4 regions of the Thioalkalivibrio sp. ALE22 genome follow, and region 2 is predicted to be linked to each of the others. Evidence: predicted binding sites of a transcription regulator. Region 2 holds the regulator's gene; each other region holds the start of a gene.
What was found. Region 2 encodes sigma-54, which starts transcription at its own class of promoters, with help from an activator protein. Its sites were predicted from a motif close to TGGCANGNTNCNTGCTT; they were not measured.
Positions count from the first base shown of each region.

Region 1 (4,921 bases), on a different contig from region 2:
CGCGCGGCTTCGGCAGGTCGATCTCCAGAATCTCGCCGATGGTCGCCGCCGGGCCGTTGGTCATCATCACGATGCGGTTGGACAGCAACACCGCCTCGTCCACGTCGTGAGTGACCATCAGCACGGTATTGCCCAGCTCCGACTGGATGCGCATCACCTCGTCCTGCAGGTGCGCCCGGGTCAGCGCGTCAAGCGCGCCGAAGGGTTCGTCCATCAGCAGGACCTTCGGCTCCATCGCCAGCGCCCGGGCGATGCCCACGCGCTGCTTCATGCCGCCGGAGATCTCGTCCGGGCGCTTGTCCAGCGCGTGGCTCATGCCGACCATATCCAGCGTCTGCAGGATCCACTCGCGGCGTTCGGCGGCGGACTTGGTGCCCTTGAAGGTCTTGTCCACCGCCAGCGCCACGTTGTCGCGCACGGTCAGCCAGGGCAGCAGGGAGTGGTTCTGGAACACGACACTGCGATCCGGACCCGGCTTGCTGACCTCCTTGCCATCCAGGATCACCGCGCCGGTGCTGGTCTCCAGCAGCCCGGCGACGATGTTGAGCACCGTCGACTTGCCGCAGCCGGAGTGGCCGATGATGGAGATGAACTCGCCGCGGTCCACGTGCAGGTCGACGTCGCGCAGCACCTCGCTGGCCGTCGGGCCTTCGCCAAAGGTCTTGTGGACGTGTTCGATGGAGAGATAGCTGGTCATGATGATTCTCCTGTGAGGGGCCGGATCAGCCGGCCTGCGTGCCGCGGGTGACCCATTTGCCGACGATCGCGACCAGGCGGTCGAGGAAGAACCCGACCAGGCCGACGTAGACCAGGGCCAGCACGATGTCGCTGAGCATGGAGGCGTTCCAGGCATCCCAGATAAAGAAGCCGATGCCGACCCCGCCGATCAGCATCTCGGCGGCGACGATCGCCAGCCAGGCGAGGCCGATGCCGATGCGCAGACCGGAGAAGACATACGGCGCGGCGGCCGGGAGCATGATCTTGGTGAAGTACTCAAGACCGTTCAGGCGCAGCACGCGGGCCACGTTCACGTAGTCCTGCGAGATGTTCCGGATGCCGACCGAGGTGTTGATGATGATCGGCCAGATCGCGGTGATGAAGATCACGAAGATGGCCGACGGGTTGCTGGCCTGGAACGCGGCCAGGGAGATCGGCAGCCAGGCCAGCGGCGGTACAGTGCGCAGTACCTGGAACAGCGGGTCCAGCCCGCGCATCGCCCAGGTGGACTGGCCGACCAGCACGCCGAGACCGATCCCGGCCACCACCGCCAGGGCATAGCCGTAGGCCACACGTTCCAGGCTGGCAAGCAGCTGCCAGGCCATGCCCACGTCGTTGCCACCGTGGTCATAGAACGGATTGACGATCAGTTCCCAGGTGTCGGTGATCACCTGACTCGGGCCGGGCAGTACGGCTCCCTGGGAGGACGTCATCATTTCCCACAGAAACAAAAAAATCGCGGTCACGATCACCGGGGGCAGCACCACGGTGGCCGCGTGGCGCATACGCCGGCCCCAGAGCCCGGGGTCGGGCGGCGGGGCACCGCCGGACCGGGCCGACGGCGGGGCCGAGCGGGCCACCGGGGCCGTGGAGGTCTCCGCGGCCGCCGGGCGTTCGCGCCCGGCGCCGAAGGTCATGTTGCGATCGAGAATGGCACTCATCATCGAATCCTCTTGAATCGTCTGTGCAGGTGTCGGCGGGCCACCGCGTCAGGACGCGATCGCCTTGATCTCCAGGCTGTCGAGGTAGGCCTGCGGGTCTTCCGGGTCGAAGACCTTGCCGTCGAAGAACGTTTCCTGGCCGCGCGAGGTGGATTCGGGGATGTCGGCCGAATCGATGCCAAGCGTGTCGGCCGCCTCGCGCCAGATATCCTCGCGGTTGACCTCGTCTACCAGGGCCTGCATGTCGAGATCCGGCGGCAGGTAACCCCAGCGGATGTCCTCGGTAAGGAACCACAGGTCGTGGCTCTTGAAGGGATAGGAGGCCTGGTCCTTCCAGTAGCGCATCTGGTCGGGGTGGTCCTCGACCACGCGGCCGGTGCCGTAGTCGAAGTTCCCCTGCATGCGATCGATGATGTCGGCGTACGGGGCGTGGATGTAGCGCCGGCGCGAACAGATCTCGGCGACCTCTTCCTTGTTCGCCGGATCCTCGCAGTACATCTGCGCCTCCATTACCGCCATTGTCAGGGCGCGGGCCGCATTCGGATTGGCTTCCACCCAGTCCGCGCGCATCCCCAGCGCCTTTTCCGGGTGGTTGTGCCAGAGCTCGCCGGTGGTGTTCGCGGTGTAGCCGATGCCCTGGTTGATCAGCTGCATGTTCCAGGGCTCGCAGACACAGAAGGTGTCCATGGAACCGACGCGCATGTTGGCGACCATCTGCGCCGGCGGGACGACGATGGTGGCGATGTCGCGATCCGGGTCGATCCCACCGGCGGCCATCCAGTAGCGGATCCACAGGTCATGGGTCCCGCCGGGAAAGGTCATCGCCGCGCGGATGTCGTCACCGCCGGCGGCCTTCTCGGCCAGCGCGCCCTTGAACTCGGTAGTGTCGGTCCCGACCTTCAGGTCCGCGTATTCGTCGCCCACCGAGATGCACTGCCCGGCCAGGTTCAGCCGCGCGAGGATCGTCATCGGCGTGCCACGGCGGTGGATCAGGTAGGGCATCGGCGTCAGGATGTGCGAGCCATCGATACCGCCGCGGCGCGAGCCCAGTTCCAGGTTGTCGCGCACCGTGCCCCAGGAGGACTGCTTCAGCACCTGCACGTCGGGCATGCCATGGGCGGCGAAGAATCCCTTCTCCAGCGCGACGAACAGCGGCGCGGCGTCGGTCAGGGCGATAAAGCCCAGCTTCGCCTCGGTCGTCTCCGGCTTGCCGTTGCCGGCCTTCGCATAGCCCCACGGCGCGGCCCCGGAAACACCCAGCGCGGTCGCGCCGATCCCGGCGGCCATGCCGCCCAGGAAACGCCGGCGCGACAGGCCGGAGGTCTTTTTCGTGTCATTCGTGTGATCGGTCATTGCGGGTTCACTCCCCTTGTCAGCAAACACATCCCAAAAACGAAAAAAGGCGTCGCATCAGCCCGGCCGCGTTTGCAGCCGGGTGATGGACGCCTTTGTCCAGTCCCGTGGGAGGCCCGGTCGTCGGGTCTCCCTGTTGTCAGGCGACGAACCGCCGTTGGCTCGTCTTGCCGGTATTCCTGCAGGAGGTGTGCCAATTAGCCGTTGCTAATCGACCGATAGGGCTCAAAGCCTATCCTGACGCGGAAAAATCGGACGGTTCCCGGTACTCAATCGAATATTCGCAGGGAAATACCACCCGCAAGGGGCACCACCCTGGGGCACACCGGCAGTGCAGATGAACCGCGCTGGTGCACTACCTGTAGGAGCCGCCTTGGCGGCGAAGCCCCTGCCATTGTCGGACACTGGCAGGGGCTTCGCGGGCAAGCCCGCTCCCACAGGGGCGGAATCCCTTTCCCCGCGTATTAGCTACAGGCCGCCCTTTCCCAGCAGATCGGACATCGCGACGGTCGCCTCGGCGACCTCGGCCAGGCGCCGGTTCTGGTTCATCGCCGTCTGGCGCAGGAGCTTGTAGGCCTGATCCTCGCTGAGGCCGCGGTGCTGGATCAGCAGCGCCTTGGCACGCTCGATGGTCTTGCGCTCGGCCAGGGCCTGGCGTGCCGCATGCAGCTCGTCCTCCACCGACTGCAGCCGGGCCGCCTGGCGCTGCACCAGGTCCATCACCGAGTGTCCGACGATGGGTACGTTGAGTGCGGCATCGCCCTCCTCCTGCGCGGGCTCCAGGCCCTCCGGCGCGCCGAAGAACACCGCATACGGGACGCTGTCGCGCAGTTCCGACTCGGCGAGTTGCGCGACCCGGTCACGCACCGCGCCGAGGTCCGCGCGATCCGCCGTGATGCGTGCCGAGCAGCACTCGTTCAGGTGCATCTCCAGCAGATCCTCGATCTCCTTCATCGCGTCGATGCGCGCGGTGGTACAGGCAAACCATTCCTCGGCCCGGGCGGGGTCGTGGTGCCCGGAAGCCTCGGTACAGGCCCGACGGCGAAGGCGCTCGATGTCGGCGGCGAAGGCCGCCGTCTGCAGCTCGCGCCAGGCGGCACAGGCCGCCGGTGCCGCGAACTCGGAGAAGATGCGGAACGCCCGTTCCTGGGCATCGATCCGATGGACCAGCGCCTGGCGCAGTTCGGGCTCGAAGTTCGCGGCGCCAAACCCGGCGGCCCCGATCGCGCGCTCCTGCCCTGCCAGTTCCTTGCCCTGCATGAAGTTCAGCAGGGCCACCAGGGCCCGCGAGACCTCGGGATCGGTCGCCGAATCCGCAGCCTCGAACACCAGGGCCATCAGGGCGCGAATCAGCTCGCTGAAGCCGCGGGTCGAGTCCATCGGGCTCAGGGTCAGCTCCAGGACCTCCTCGCGCAGGCTGCCCAGGCCGGACAGGCCATGCAGCGCCAGCGCCATGCGCCCCAGCAGCCGACTGCGGCCATGGGCGCAGGCGTCCGGGGCCAGCCAGCCATCCAGGTGCTCGCGGAACGCGGCCGCGGCGGCGTCCGATTCGGCCCGGTACTGCTCCAGTTCGCGGGTATAGCGCTGGCCGCCGGACCCGATCCAGAGGCTGGAGGCCCCGCGCTCGCGCTGCAGGGCATGCACCAGCGCGCGGATGCGCCCGACCAGCTGCACCGCCTCCAGCAGGCGCTCCAGGCTCACCACCTCGCACTTGCGCGAGGCGACCAGGAAATCGCCAATGGACTCTTCGAGGGAAAAATTCGGGGATGTGTTCTGGGTCATGCTCGTCGTCCGTGAATCACTCCCGGAACAAACAAGCATGCGATGTGCCAGTTCGACCGACTGACAGCGGGGGGTACAAGCAAAAACGGGCGGGGCATCACGCCCCGCCCGCGGAACGGCCCGGCCGA
Region 1 is NZ_KB906509.1:72,124-77,044, reverse strand. Features, by position in the region: gene F793_RS0110890 (ABC transporter ATP-binding protein) at 1-697, opposite strand, end outside; gene ntrB (nitrate ABC transporter permease) at 723-1,658, opposite strand; gene F793_RS0110880 (CmpA/NrtA family ABC transporter substrate-binding protein) at 1,707-3,011, opposite strand; gene F793_RS0110875 (nitrate regulatory protein) at 3,480-4,793, opposite strand.
Region 1: a site for sigma-54 is predicted at 3,191-3,207, ahead of F793_RS0110880 (CmpA/NrtA family ABC transporter substrate-binding protein). Genes of this name have one in related genera too.

Region 2 (4,921 bases):
CAGCGGGATCCGCAGGCCGAGGATGTCGATCTCGCCGCGGCGGCCGTTCAGCCGGTCGTCGGGGACCGGCGAGGGCTCGCCGTGATCGCGCAGGTCGATGATCAGCCGCAGGTACTTGCCGCCCTTGATCGCGGAGTCGCCGTACATGGCGCGGATGTTCAGGACCCCTAGCCCGCGCACCTCGAGCAGGTCCTGGAGCAGGGCCGGGCAGTGACCGCGCACGATGTCGGGGGCGATGCGCGCGAACTCGGGGGCATCGTCGGCGATCAGGCGGTGCCCGCGCGAGATCAGCTCCAGCGCCACCTCGCTCTTGCCGACGCTGGAGGCCCCGCTGATCAGGACACCGATGCCGAGGATCTCCATGAACACGCCATGGCGCACCTCGAAGTGCGCCAGACGCTGCTGCAGGAAGTAGCGCAGCAGCGCGATGATCTCGTGGCTGCTGGTGCTGGAGCACAGGATCAGCGGCAGCGCCTCCTGCGGGGCATGGGGCATCTCCGAGAACGGACAGGTGTCCTCGGCGAAGATCACCGCGGTGGTGCCGGTGCGGGCCATCTCCAGGATCAGGTCGTTGCGCTGGTCGTCGCTGAGGCCGGCGATGTAGCGGGCCTCGAAGTCCCCGATGACCTGGATGCGGTTGGGGCGGATCAGGTTGAGGTGGCCGGCCAGTGGCAGGTCATCCCCGTCCTCGCCGACGAGCTTGCGGTCGGGGGCGGCGTGCTCGCCATGCACGAAGCGCAGATCCAGGCGGTTGCCCATGGCCTGGATCAGGCTCTCCACGTTGATGTCGCGGGCAATCCCGCCTTCGCCCAGTGCCTCGTTCATGAGCAGGGCCGGCGGGGACCGGTGGCGTGGCAGGGTGCGGGGCGCACGGGATCAGCCCTCGCGGAAGCGGCGGACGAGTTCCTGTTCCAGGCTGGCGGCATCGCTGGCCCGGCGCAGGGCGGCAATGGTGTCCGGTTGCGAAAGCCCGCGCGCCAGCTGGGCCAGCAGGTCGAGGTGATCGCTGGTGGCGGCCTCCGGGACCAGCAGGGCGATCAGGATATCGACCGGCTCGTGGTCCATGGCGTCGAAGTCGACGCCGCTCTCCAGGCGCAGGACGGCCACGCGCGGAGCCTCGAGATCGGCCAGGCGGCCATGGGGGATCGCAACCCCATGGCCCAGGCCGGTGGAGCCCAGCTTTTCGCGCGCGGACAGGGCCTCGAAGATCGCGGTGCTGCCCGGTCCGCCGGCATCACCGCCGCCGGCGAGGAGTTCCGACAGGGCCTCCAGGGCCCGCTTCTGACTGGAGCATTCCGGCTCCAGGCGGATGCGCTCGGCGGTGATCAACTCGGCAATGGACATGGGTCAGGAGGCCTGCTCGCGATTGCGCTGGGCGCCCTCGGCCCGGTGATGATCCTTGACCTTTTCCTTGTGCTTGATCAGCTGGCGGTCGACCTTGTCGATCAGCGCGTCGATGGCGGCGTACATGTCCTCGTGGGAGGCCTCGGCGTGGATGTGATTGCCGCTGACCTGGAGATTCGCCTCGGCCTTGTTGAACTGGTTCTGGGTCTTCTCGTGGGTCAGCACGACGTGCACGTCGATGACCTTGTCGAAGTGGCGCTCCAGCTTCGCGAACTTCTCGTTGACGTAGTCGCGCAGGGCGTCGGTGAGGTCCACATGGTGGCCGGTCAGGTTGATCTGCATGGTCGGGACTCCTTGGTTACTTGTGGCCGGTGGGCATCGAGGCCATCTGCCGGCGTTCGCTGGATGAAGGGATGTGCATCGCCTCGCGGTACTTGGCTACGGTGCGACGCGCCACATTGATGCCCCGGTCCGCCAGGATCTGGGCGAGCCGGGCATCGCTGAGCGGCTTGTTCGCGGGTTCGTCGTCGATCAATTCGCGAATCATGGCACGGATGGCGGTGGCGGAACACTCGCCACCGTCGTTGGTGCCGACGTGGCTGGAAAAGAAATACTTGAACTCGAAGACCCCGCGCGGGGTGTGCATGTATTTCTGGGTTGTGACCCGGGAGATGGTCGATTCGTGCATCTCCAGGATCTCGGCGATATCGCGCAGGATCAATGGCTGCATCGCGACCTCGCCGTGTTCCAGGAAGCCCTGCTGGCGATGGACGATCGCCTCAGCGACGCGCAGCAGGGTGTCGTTGCGGCTGTGCAGGCTCTTCAGGAACCAGCGCGCCTCCTGCAGCTGGTCGCGCATGAAGGCACTGTCGCGCGCATCCGATACCTGGCGCACCATGCCGGCGTAGAGGTCGTTGATACGGATGCGTGGCGCGATCTCCGGGTTCAGCTCCACGCGCCAGCCGTCCGGGGTGTGGCGCACGTAGACGTCCGGCACCACGTACTCGGAGGTGGCGGAGCTGATCTGTGCGCCCGGTCGCGGGTTCAGGGTGCGGATCAGGTCCAGGGCGCGCGCCAGTTCGTCCGGGTCGCGCACCCCGGACTGGCGCTGCAGGGCCTTGTAATCGCGCTTGCCCAGGCTGTCCATGCCGTGTTCCAGGATCGCCCGGGCGGCCTCGCGGGCGGGGGCATCCGGGGCCAGCTCGCGTAGCTGGATCTCCAGGCACTCGCGCAGGTCGCGCGCGCCCACGCCCAGCGGGTCGCATTGCTGGATCCAGTGCAGGACCGCCTCGACCTCGTCGACGCCGACGGGTTCGTCCTCGCCGCGGCTGATGGTCTCGGCCAGGGTCTCGAGGTCGCCTTCGAGATAGCCATCGGGGCTGATCGCGTCAATCAGGGCCGCGCCGATGCGCTGGTCGCGCGGGGTCAGGTGGCTCAGGTGCAGCTGCCACAACAGGTGGTCCTGCAGGCCCTCGCCGTCGTCGTCGCTGGTATTCTCCAGCGGGTCGCGGTCGTCCACGCCCTTGGGGGCGGGCGGCGGTTCGTAGATGTCGTCCCAGCGGCTGTCGGTGGTCAGCTCCTCGGGGATCACGTCATCGCTGGTGGTGGTGGCCTCCATGCGGTCGCCTTCCACCACCTCGCCCTCCGCGTCCAGGCGCTCGGTCGCGGCCATCTCGTCCTCGTCCTCCACCTGCTCCAGCATCGGGTTGCTCTCCAGCGCCTGCTGGATCTCCACCTGTAGTTCGAGCGTGGACAGCTGCAACAGGCGGATGGCCTGCTGCAGTTGCGGGGTCATGGTGAGCGTCTGACCCAGCTGAAGATTCAGGCCGGGTTTCAGCATTGGCTGTGCGGGGCGCGGGTGACCATAAGAGCGATCTTAAATGCTGCCTCGTGGTTTGTGCACCGGCGCGGGTTGTGCGCGTGCCGGCATCACAGGCGGAAATTCTCGCCGAGATAGACCCGGCGCACCTGGGGGTCGGCCAGTAGCTCGTCGGGTGTCCCGGCGGCCAGCAGGCGCCCCTCGCTCAGAATATAGGCCCTGTGGCAGATCCCGAGGGTTTCGCGCACGTTGTGATCGGAGATCAGAACCCCGATGCCGCGCGCTGCAAGGTGGCGAATTACATCCTGGATATCGCCCACCGAGATCGGGTCCACCCCGGCAAAGGGCTCGTCCAGGCAGATGAATTGCGGGTCACCGGCCAGGGCCCGCGCAATCTCGGCGCGCCGACGTTCGCCGCCGGACAGCGCGATCCCGGGGCTGTGGCGCACGGTCTCGAGCTGAAACTCCTCGATCAGCGCGTCGCCGATACGCCGGCGTTCGTGGCGGTCCAGGCCGGGGCGCAGCTCCAGCACGGCCTGCAGGTTGTCCCACACGCTCAGGCGGCGAAAGATCGAGGCCTCCTGGGGCAGGTAGCCGAGACCGGCGCGGGCGCGCACGTGAATGGGCGCGCGGGTGATGTCGTGCCCGCCCAGGGTGATGCGCCCGGCGTTAGGGCGGATCAGCCCGACCAGGCTGTAGAAGCAGGTGGTCTTGCCGGCGCCGTTGGGACCCAGTAGGCCGACCACTTCACCGGGTGCGAGGTCGACATCCACCTGGTCGAGCACGGTGCGCTGGCCGTAGCGCTTGGTCAGTTCGCGCCCGATCAGGCGATCACGGGCCTCGGCGGGTTCCGGCGCCGGGCTGGTGGCGGGTGCGTTCATTCGTCGTCGCGTGGCTGGATGGTGATGCGTACGCGTTCGCTGTCGCCCTCGCCGCGTTCGGCCTCGATCACGTCGGTGGTCAGGTCGTAGGTGATGCGCTTGCCGCGCGCCTCTTCGCTGGCGGTGATCACATGGGCCTGGTCGGTGAGGATCATGCGGTCCTCGTTCAGCAGGTAGTCGATGCGCAGCGCGGTGGCGATGCGCATCTCGCCGGTCTCGGGGTCGGGGGATTCCAGGCGGGCCGGCTCGCCGTGGGCCTCCATCTCGTAAGGGCGACGATCCCGGGTGCGCACGTAGACCGTGTCGGCCTCCAGCGTCATGTCGCCGCGGATCACGATCACGTCCCCGGTGTAGGTGCCCAGGCCCTGGCGTTCGTCCATCTCCGCGCGGTCGGCGGTGATCTCCACCGGCAGCGAGGGTCCCGATCCCTGCTGGCCCAGGGCCGGCGTCGCCAGCAGGGCGGAGAGGAGGCCGGCCGCCGCAAGCAGGCCCGGCAGGCGGCGGCTATTCGGGATCGGGGTCATGCGCGGGGTCCTCCTCGCTCGCCTCGCTGTAGAGCGAGTACACGTCATGGAACAGCTCTATGGTATCCGCTCGCGAGTCCACGCGCAGGCCGGTGCCGCGCTGGAACAGCCCGGGCTGGTTCAGGGTGGAGAGGGCGTCCGAGGTGGCGACCATGGTGTCTGTGGCGATACGTACATCCCGCGAGTCGATGACCGTCTGCACGCGTTCGCCGCGGGCTGGTTGTACGCCGTGGGTGGGGCCGACCAGGTCCAGGGTTTCGTCAGCCGGGCGGTGCAGGGCCGCCGGGGCGGTCCAGCGCCATTCGATACCGCCATCGGCGAACAGGTCGAGTTCCGGGTCATCCACCCACTGC
Region 2 is NZ_KB906501.1:79,033-83,953, reverse strand. Features, by position in the region: gene hprK (HPr(Ser) kinase/phosphatase) at 1-825, opposite strand, end outside; gene F793_RS0103705 (PTS sugar transporter subunit IIA) at 877-1,344, opposite strand; gene hpf (ribosome hibernation-promoting factor, HPF/YfiA family) at 1,348-1,686, opposite strand; gene F793_RS0103695 (RNA polymerase factor sigma-54) at 1,703-3,184, opposite strand; gene lptB (LPS export ABC transporter ATP-binding protein) at 3,274-4,044, opposite strand; gene lptA (lipopolysaccharide transport periplasmic protein LptA) at 4,041-4,568, opposite strand; gene lptC (LPS export ABC transporter periplasmic protein LptC) at 4,549-4,921, opposite strand, start outside.

Region 3 (4,921 bases), on a different contig from region 2:
CTTGCTCGAGCGCCTGTAAGCCCGAAGACGTCCGACGTTCGAAGGGGCTGCCACAGGCAGCCCCTTTTTTCATGCCTGCCCGTACGCCTGCACGGCCGGGATGACGGTGTGTGGGGGTATGAGGCCGGGAATCTGGATGCCCTGTTCCGTCCCCTGTAGGAGCCTGCTCGCAGGCGAATGCTCCTGCCCGCGTCCGGCTCTGGCAGGGGCTTCGCCTGCAAGCAGGCTCCCACAAGGATGTTTCCACCGCGCACCCCTCTGTCGTCATCCCGGAGACCGCGCAGCGGTTATCCGGGATCTGCCGGGGGCTGGCGCGGCGTCGGTGGCGGGGGTGGGAGATCCCGGCTCTTCGCTTCGCTACGGCCGGGATGGCGGAGTGTGGGGGAGTGCAGCGGTGGGGAATCCGGATGTCCTGATGTGACCCCTTGACCCCTGTGGGAGCCTGCTTGCAGGCGAATGCTCCTGCCCGTGCCCGACTCTGGCAGGGGCTTCGCCTGCAAGCAGGCTCCTACAAGGATGTTTCCACCGCGCACCTCCCTGTTCGTCATCCCGGAAACCGCGTAGCGGGTATCCGGGATCTTCAGGGCTGGCGTGGCGTTGGTGGCAGCGTCGGGAGATCCCGGCTCTTCGCTTTGCTGCGGCTGGGATGACGAGGTGTGGGGGAGCGCTGGACCTGGGGTGACGCGGGTGTGTGGGGGCGTGGTGTCCGGGGCGGATTGAAGGGCGTGGGGGAAGGCTCTGACTGGGGTGTAGATGATGGTGGTGCGTGATGGTTGGTATGCCCAGGGCTGGGCGTGGGGTTGCCGTATGGGCCGGGGCCGGGCAGAAAAAAGGGCTCCGCGGAGGGAGCCCTTAACTCGGTGACCCCACAGGGGGGGGGGACACCAAGGCTGTTGGTGGTGCGTGTTATGCGGCCTGGCGGTGGGTGCTGTTGGAGCGGCGGCGCATGCCACCGACTCCGATGAAGCCCGCCAGGATCAGCAGGGACAGGCCCATCAGCGCCAGGGTGCCCGGTTCCGGCACCGCGAAGCGCAGGCTGCCGTCGTGGGTGGACTGGGTTTCGCTGAACAGGGTCTGACCTTCACGCTCGTCGCCGTAGACGTCGTTGATGTCATCGCCGAAGAAGGTTTGGGGTGGCGGGGTCTGGATCGTGCCGGCGCTGGCGAAGGCCGAAACCATGAACGTCGGGGCGCCTTCCTCGTCTTCGATCAGATCAGCGAAGTCGATGCCGTCAGCGGTGAACCAGAAGCCCGGGAGCACGCTCACGACCTGGAACTCAAAAACGAAGTCCCCTTGGATGAAGTCCCCGCCCTGGCTGTCGAACTGCAGGGCGCTACTCCCGGACTTAAGGGCCAGCTCCATCACCTGCTCGCCGGCGCTGTAGTGGGCCGCCGCCGCTTCATAATCCTGACCAAAGCCTGAAGTGAAGTCAGACATGAACAGCTGGAAGTTGTCGGTGCCCACCGAGGTGTAGTTAGCGTTGACCACCCAATTGCCACCGACTTCACCGGCGCCGGTGACCACCCCGCGGAGTTCATCCCAGAGCAGGCCCATCGAGTAGTCAACGCCCAAGCTGTCACCTGTTTGCGGGGCAGGGCCGATGGTTGTCCGGTAGGCCGACGCATCGCCATAGCCGCGGTCGTAGAACACATCGCCCACCTGTACGGGGTTGTCCGCGTCTTGCACGTACTGGAAGGTCTGGGTGTTCAGGTCGAACTGGATGCGGCGGACGTTTTCGACCGAACCGCTGTAGTCCGCGGTGGCGTCGAGGTTGATGTCGAAGTCGATGATCTCTGCTGCTGTCGCCGTGCTCGCGCCGGCGGCGAACATGCCGACAAAGAGCGAAGCGAGAAGTACTTTTTTCGCGTTCATGGGGCTCTCCTGATGCTCAATTTACAGCGATTCAACCATCGCCGGGGTCTGGCCTGGTGGCCGTGTCTGTTGCTTTCGGTTGAATACAAAGCAGGCTCCGTGCCAATTTCCAGGCTCAGGGCGGACGGGTCGCAAGGCATTGAAAAGAAAGGAGAAAATTGGGGGTCAGCTGCTGGGCCATGGACCGCGTGATCGCAGGAGGGTCTTCTGGCCGGGGAACTGTAAAGGGTGTCGACGAGCGGGCCGGCTGGATGAGGCCGTCAGGACGCCCGAAACCGGAGAAACCGGTAAAGAATGTGCAAAAACAGAGGGTTGTTCGGATTACTTGGCTTGTAAAGCATCTCGACAGGCCGGCCGCCAGAGGCGCGACCGGGGGCTCGGTCAGGCCGCGCGGGCCCGCGCGAGCCGGTGCCCGACGACCAGCAGGGCCGGGAGGACCAGCAGGTCGAACAGCAGCGCCGCGATCAGCCCGAAGGCGGTCAACCAGCCAAAGGCGGCCGTGGGCTGGAAGTCGGACAGGGCCAGCAGCAGGAACTGGCCCACCAGCACGATGGTGGTGGCGGTGATCGCGCGCCCGCTTCGGCGGAAGCTGCGGGCGAGCGCCCAGGCGACCGGACTGCCCCGCCCGCGGCGCTGGCGATAGTTGTGCAGGATGTGGATGGTGTCGTCCACGGCGATGCCGATGGCGACACTGGCAATCATGGCCGTGGCCATGTCCAGCCAGATGCCGAGCAGGCCCATCAGGGCGAAGATCATCGCCACCGGTGCCAGGTTGGGGATCATGCTGAGCAGCGTCAGCGGGATCGAGCGCCACATCAGCAGCATCAGCAGCGTGATCATCGCGGCCACGGCATACAGGCTGTGCAGCTGCCCCTCGATCAGCAGGCGTTCCTGATCCGCAAAAAGTCGGGCCATCCCGGCCATGTCCCATTCCAGGTCGGCCGGCGGGTTGGCTTCCAGGTGGCCGCGCAGGTCGTCCATCAGTGCGTTGATGGCCCGCGCCCCGTGGGCGTTCAGGTTGAGCAGGATGCGGCTGCGTTCGAAGTCGCGGTCGACGGCATCGAACAGGTCGCGGCCGTCGTAGATGAACAGGTACTGGGCGACCAGGTTGGGGTCGTCCGGGATGCGCCGGAAGGCCGGGTCTTCCTCGTTGAAGGCCCAGTGCATCTCGGCGACGAGATCCGGCAGGGACAGGCTGTAGTCCACCTCGGGGCGCTGGTCCAGCCAGTCCTGCACGCGCTGGATGGCCAGCATGCGATCCGGATCCTGCAGGCTGTCCCAGTCCGGCCCGTCGAACACCACCTCCAGCGCCATTACCCCGGAGAGTTCGCGCTCCACCGCGCGGGTCGCCTGGGTGATCGAGTGGTCGTCGTCGAAGAAGGCGTAGAGGTCGGTTTCGACCTCGACCTGCCGGATCTGCGGGATCGCCAGGGCCACCAGGATGGCGGTGGCCAGCAGGACCCAGCCGGCCCGACGGATCGCAAGGTGTGCCGCCAGCGCGGTGAAGCGGTCGAGCAGGCGCAGGCCGCGCTGCGGGGCGAGCCAGTCGCCGCGATCCCAGCGCACCATGATCGCCGGCAGGAGCAGCAGTACGACCGCCGCGGCGAGGAGCACGCCGAAGGCCCCGATCAGACCGAAGGTCTCGATCGGCCGGATGCTGCTGACCTGCAGCGACGCCAGCCCCGCCGCGGTGGTCAGCGCCATGAACGCGGTGGGACGGGCCACGGCGGCCAGCGCCGCCTCCACGCGCGCGCGTCCCCGGTGGCCGCGCTGCGCGGCATGCAGCAGGGCGTTGAAGAAGTGCATCAGCATCGCCACCGTCAATGCGGTCAGCAGGGGCGGCAGGATTGCGGAGATCAGTGTGAACGGCCGGTCGAGCAGGATCAGCAGGGCGATCGCGGGCCCGGTGACCGCGCTGATCGTGGCAGCGGACAGCACGACCACCAGCGGGCGCCGGAACAGCCACCACAGCAGCAGGAGGCTGATGGTCATGGTGCCCGGAACCAGGAAGGCGAGGTCCTTGACCATGGCCCGGAGCTGCGCGACATCCAGGGCGATATGGCCGGCGATGGCGGTCAGCTCGCCTTCCAGGTCGTGCTCGGCGATCCGGTCGCGGAGCAGGCGTTCCAGCTGCAGGCGCTGCAGGCTGTTTTCCAGCGCGTGCGGGCGCACGACCACTGCCAGCGCCTCGCCGCCGGGGCCGGCCACCAGGCCGGGGGCGAAGCGGTCGCGCAAGACCCGCTCGCGCCATTCATCGGCCGTGCGTTCGTGCAGTGCGCGGCCGTCCACCAGGCGGTCCACGGTGAAGCCGTCGGTCGTGGCCCGGATGTGGTCCAGGGTGGTGACCGACAGGACCCGTTCGACGCTTGGGTCGGCCTCCATGTCGCGCACCAGCGCGTCGATGCGTTGCAGGAAATCGGCCTCGAACAGCTCGCTGCCGGTAAACAGGCCGACCAGTACCTGATCCTGAGGGAAGCGTTCGCGCAGTTCGCGATCGAAGGTGACGGCCGCGGCGTCCTCGGGGAAATAGGACTCGGGGGCGTTGTCCAGGTTGACCTGCAGGAGAACGGGGCCGGGCAGGAAGAGCAGCAGGGCCAGGATGCCCAGTGCCAGTCGCGGGCGCCCCAGCAACCAGCGCATCAGAACTGCCCCCGCCAGCCGGTGACGAGCATGCGGTTATCGCGGTAGAAGCCCCCGGCCGTGCCCTCGGCCCCGTCCAGCCAGTGCAGGCCGATATAGAATTCCATGGGTTCGCGGGCGATCCATGCCAGTTCCGGGTTCAGGTAGACGTCGCGGCGGTTGAGCCCGATCGAATAGCGCAGGCGCGCCCGCCAGTTGTAGTCGGCAAACGGGCTCTCCAGTTCTCCGGTCAGGAAGTAGCTTTCGCGCGCATCCAGCATGTCGCCGGCGTTCAGCAGGTGCTGGCCGGCCAGCTGGGTGGTCATGCGGAAGTCCCCGTCTCCGGGGAAGCCCTCGGCGCCGACCACCCAGTCGACCCCCTCCACCGTGGTCTGGCGCAGGTCATCCGCGCGGGTCACCGGCACGTCGC
Region 3 is NZ_KB906499.1:181,379-186,299, forward strand. Features, by position in the region: gene prsT (XrtA/PEP-CTERM system TPR-repeat protein PrsT) at 1-19, shown strand, start outside; gene F793_RS0100950 (PEP-CTERM sorting domain-containing protein) at 907-1,872, opposite strand; gene F793_RS0100955 (RND family transporter) at 2,254-4,512, opposite strand; gene F793_RS0100960 (LysM peptidoglycan-binding domain-containing protein) at 4,512-4,921, opposite strand, start outside.
Region 3: a site for sigma-54 is predicted at 1,961-1,977, ahead of F793_RS0100950 (PEP-CTERM sorting domain-containing protein). Genes of this name have one in related genera too.

Region 4 (4,921 bases), on a different contig from region 2:
GCCGGGGCCTTGCCCGTCGGCGAGGGCTACCGGCGCGGGGTGCTGCAGCAGCAGATGCGCGAGCGCGCCGATGCGATGGCGTCCACGCTGGATGCCGAGTCCCGGGCGATCCTGGACGCCGAGCTGCACCACCAGGGGCTCTACCGTTTCGAGGACCTGCCGCTGGCGGGAAGCTACTGGCAGTCCGTGCGCATCTACCCGGAAGGTGCCGGTCTTGCCGATCTGGTGATCCCGCCCGCGCCGGTACCGGCCTTCTGGCAGCTCGCGCGCATCGCCCTGGCGCTCGCCGTGGACGCCTCCGGACAGCCGGATGCCGATCGGTACCGGGCCGTGCTGGCCGGGTTCAATGCCCGGCGGCCACTGACTGCAATCGAACGCGGGGCGGCGCCCACGATGCTCCGCCTGGCTGCGCTGGATGACTGGCTGTCCGCGCTGGAGTCGGGAACGGCCGCGGCGGCCGAGCGGGATCGCCTCGCGACCCTGCAGGCCGATGCGGCGCGGCTGCAGGGCGTCTGGGTTCGCGCGGCCGCCTGATCCCGGCTGGCCCGTGCCGGTGGCGCGGGAGCTTCCGGGCTTGTGGTGGTCCGAACGTACACGGGAGGCAGGGTGGTGGTGCCGCGCCATCCCGCCCAAGGAGGAAGACCCATGTTCCGAACCACGCTCTGGCTGGCCTTGTCGCTGGCTGTCCTTCTCGCCCCGGCGCTTGCGAGTGCCGACGTCTACCGCTGGACCGACGATCAGGGCAATGTCCATTTTGGCGACCGCCCGCCCGAGGGGCGCGCCAGCGAGCCCGTGGACGTGCGCGAGCCCATGCGCGCGGTCCCGCTGGAAGGTGCGCGGGAGATTCTCGAGCGGCCCGTGCGGCCCCGCGGTCAGCCGGAGGCGGAGGGTGCGTACACGCGGGTCGCAATTGCCCGTCCGGAGGATGGTTCGGGGGTGCGGGCGAACGACGGCAATGTGAGTGCCGAGCTGGATCTCGAGCCAGCGCTGGATGCCGACGCCGGCCATCGCGTGATCTGGGTGCTGAACGGCGAGGAGGCGGGCGAGGGCCAGTCGCCCACGGCGACCTTCGAGGGGCTGAACCGCGGCGAGCATACGCTGCAGGCCCGGATCGTGGACGCATCCGGCGAGGAGCTGGGGGCGAGCGCGACCATCGAGTTCAACGTGTTGCGGATGGCCATTCCGCGCGAGCAGCAACAGCAGCAGCGGCCGCAGCAATTCCCGCCCGGGGGTGCGCCGCAGGCGCCCAGGGCCCCGCAGGCACCCAGGGCGCCCCAGCCGGTGACGCCGGCCCCGAACTGATAACCTCGATCTCTGCACTGAAATAGTGCGACCAAAGCCCCATGATGGTGCTATAATTGCACCATCATGGGGCGTTTTAGGTTCTGGGGGGTGGCGATTCGGCTGCGTTTTGTGACCGTGCCCCCGGCTTCGGCGCCCCGCCGGGCGATTCCCGCTTGGCGCGATTCCTGCTTGAGGCCTCTTGATGACCACGCCCGCTTCCAATTCCGGCCCGGCCACCCCGCCCTGGTGGGACGACCTCTCCACGGCCGTGCTGGTGACCGATGCCGAGCTTTGCCTGCTGAGCATGAACAGCGCCGCCGAGGTGCTGCTCGGTCTCAGTCGCGAACGCATCGTCGGGCATGGTCTGGGCCAGTGGCTCAAGCTGGACCGGAATCTGTCCAGCCGCCTGCGCTCGGCGCTGACGCTGGATCAGCCGATCACCCTGCGCGCGCGCCAGATGGAGCCGCTGCGGGCCGAAAGTTTCCTCGCCGACGTGGTCATCACCCCGCTCCGTGGCGAGGGCGACAAGCCGGGGCAGTTGCTGTTCGAGCTGAATGCGATCGATCGCCACGAGCGCATCAGCCGCGAGGAGCAGTTACAGAAGCAGCAGGCGATCACCCGCGCGGTGACCCGGGGGCTGGCCCACGAGATCAAGAACCCGCTGGGCGGACTGCGGGGGGCGGCGCAGTTGCTTGCCAGCGAACTGGACGACTCGGGCCTGAAGGAATACACCCAGATCATCATTCGCGAGGCCGACCGGCTGCGCAGCCTGGTCGATCGCATGCTGGGGCCGAACAACCTGCCGCGGCGCGAGCCCGTCAACCTGCACGAGGTGCTGGAGCACGTGCGGGGCCTGGTCAGTGTGCAGCTGCCGCTGGGGCTGAAGATCCGCGGCGACTATGACCCCAGCATCCCGGACGTGCAGGCCGATCGCGACATGCTGGTGCAGGCGATCCTGAATCTGGTGCAGAACGCGGTGCATGCGCTGGAGGACGGGGGCGAGATCACCCTGAGCTCGCGCATCCTGCGCCAGTACACCATCTCCGGCCATCGCCACCGCCTGGTCGCCAAGCTGAGCGTGCGCGACAACGGGCCCGGTATCCCGGAGGAGATCCGCGAACGCATCTTCTTCCCCATGGTGACCGGCCGCGCCGCCGGGACCGGGCTCGGGTTGCCCATTGCCCAGAGCCTGATCCAGCTGCACGACGGTCTGATCGAATGCCATTCGCGCCCGGGGGCGACCACGTTCGACATCCTGCTGCCCCTTGAACCCCCGAAGGCCCGGGAGGCCAGGAAGTGATGGAGCCCACTGTCTGGATCATTGACGACGACGACTCGATTCGCTGGGTGCTGGAGCGTGCCCTCCAGCGTCACGCGATCGCGGTGCGCGGCTTCGAGACCGCGGACGCCGCCTGGGCGGCGCTCGACCGGGACCCGGTGCCGGACACCATCGTCGCCGATATCCGCATGCCGGGCCTGAATGGCCTGGACTTCCTCGCGCGCATGCAGACGCGCCCCGATCCGCCGCCGGTGATCATCATGACGGCCTTCTCCGATCTGGAGAGCGCCGTGGGCGCCTACCAGACCGGGGCCTTCGAGTACCTGCCCAAGCCGTTCGATGTGGACGAGGCCGTGGCTCTGGTGCAGCGGGCACTGGAGGCGCGGCGCGCCGGGCAGGACAACGGCACCGCTGGCCCCGAGATCGAGGAAACCCCGATCATCGGCGAGGCCCCGGCGATGCAGGAGATGTTCCGCGCCATCGGCCGCCTGTCGCGCAGCAACATCACCGTGCTGATCAACGGGGAGTCGGGCACCGGCAAGGAACTGGTCGCCCGTGCCCTGCACCAGCACAGCCCGCGCGCCGATCAGCCGCTGATTGCCCTGAATACCGCGGCCATCCCCAAGGATCTGCTGGAGAGTGAACTCTTCGGCCACGAACGTGGTGCGTTTACTGGCGCCAACCAGAGCCGCAAGGGCCGTTTCGAACAGGCCGATGGTGGCACGTTGTTTCTCGACGAGATCGGCGACATGCCGTTCGACCTGCAGACCCGGCTGCTGCGCGTGCTGTCCGATGGCACCTTCTACCGCGTGGGTGGCCATACGCCGATCCGGGTGGACGTGCGCATCATCGCCGCGACCCACCAGGATCTGGAGGAACGCGTGCGCGCGGGGCTGTTCCGCGAGGATCTGTTCCACCGTCTGAACGTGATCCGGATCCATGTGCCGTCCCTGCGCGAGCGCCCGGAGGACATCCCGCTGCTGGTGCAGCATTTCATGGCCGAGGTGGCGCAGGAACTGGGGGTCGAAGCCAAGACCATGCGCCCCGAGGTGGTGGCGGAGCTGCAGCGCCTGCCCTGGCCGGGCAACGTGCGTCAGCTGGAGAACACCTGCCGCTGGCTGACCGTGATGGCGTCGGGCCGCGAGGTCCACCTGGACGACCTCCCGGCCGAGCTGCACCAGCCCGCCGAGCCCCGGACCGAGCCGGACGGTGGTCCGGCCGGCGTGGTCGCCGGCCCGCGGGACTGGACGGCCGAACTGGCCCAGGTGGCCCGCCAGCACTGGCAGCGTGGAGACCAGGACCTGCTGGGTTCGGTGCTGCCGCAACTGGAGCGCACGGTGATCCGCGAGGCCCTGAACGCCACCGGCGGCCACCGCCAGCAGGCGGCGGCCCTGCTCGGCTGGGGGCGCAACACCCTCACCCGCAAGATCCACGAACTCGGCCTCGACGACGACTAGGCTGATTTCACCACGAAGCCCACGAAGGCACGAAGAACGGCCAGGTCAAAAGCGGTTCACAGGAAGAAGGGAAGATGGGAAGGGTTTTTGGGTAAAGGCCGCTGGCCCGTGTCCTGGGGCCTGCCCGGCGGGTTGATCAGTCCCGGGGCACCATTCCCGCATTCTTCCGTCCTTCCCATCTTCCTGTTAATGCTCTATCGCTTTTGACCTGGCCGTTCTTCGTGCCTTCGTGTGCTTCGTGGTGAAACAGGCCTTCAGGTGGTGGGGTCCTGCGGGGCGGGCGGGGCGCAGGCGAAGACGGCGCCGTTGAGTTGCAGGGTGCCGGTCAGGTCGCGTACGTGGGTGTAGCCGTGGCGGTCCATGTAGTCGCTGATGCCGTGGAGGATCCTGGGCAGGCACAGCGGGTCGTAGAACAGCCCGGTGCCCACGCCGACGGTGCTGGCCCCGGCGATCAGGAATTCCAGCGCGTCGGTGGCGTTCATCACGCCGCCCTGTCCGATGATCGGCACGTTGTGGGGCGCGGCCACCTGATAGACCTGCTGGACCTTCAGCAGCGCGATCGGCTTGATCGCGGGCCCCGAGAGTCCGCCCTGGTTGTTGCCAATCACTGCGCGCCGGTTCTCGACGTCCACCGCCATGCCCATCAGCGTGTTGATCACCGCAAAAGCATCGGTGCCGGCCTCGATGCAGCGGCGGGCGTTTTCGGCGATGTCGGTCTGGTTGGGCGAAAGCTTGGTGATCAGCGGCTTGGAGGTGACCTTGCGGCAGGCCTCGACCACGCGCGCGGACATGTCCGGGTCGTTGCCGAAGGCGACGCCGCCTTCCTTTACATTGGGGCAGGAGATGTTGATCTCGATGGCGTCGATGGGCGAGTCGTCGAAGCGGCGGGTGACCTCGATGT
Region 4 is NZ_KB906503.1:31,282-36,202, forward strand. Features, by position in the region: gene F793_RS0106290 (hypothetical protein) at 1-534, shown strand, start outside; gene F793_RS0106295 (DUF4124 domain-containing protein) at 646-1,302, shown strand; gene glnL (nitrogen regulation protein NR(II)) at 1,487-2,584, shown strand; gene ntrC (nitrogen regulation protein NR(I)) at 2,584-4,020, shown strand; gene F793_RS0106310 (dihydroorotate dehydrogenase) at 4,275-4,921, opposite strand, start outside.
Region 4: a site for sigma-54 is predicted at 1,459-1,475, ahead of glnL (nitrogen regulation protein NR(II)). Genes of this name have one in related genera too.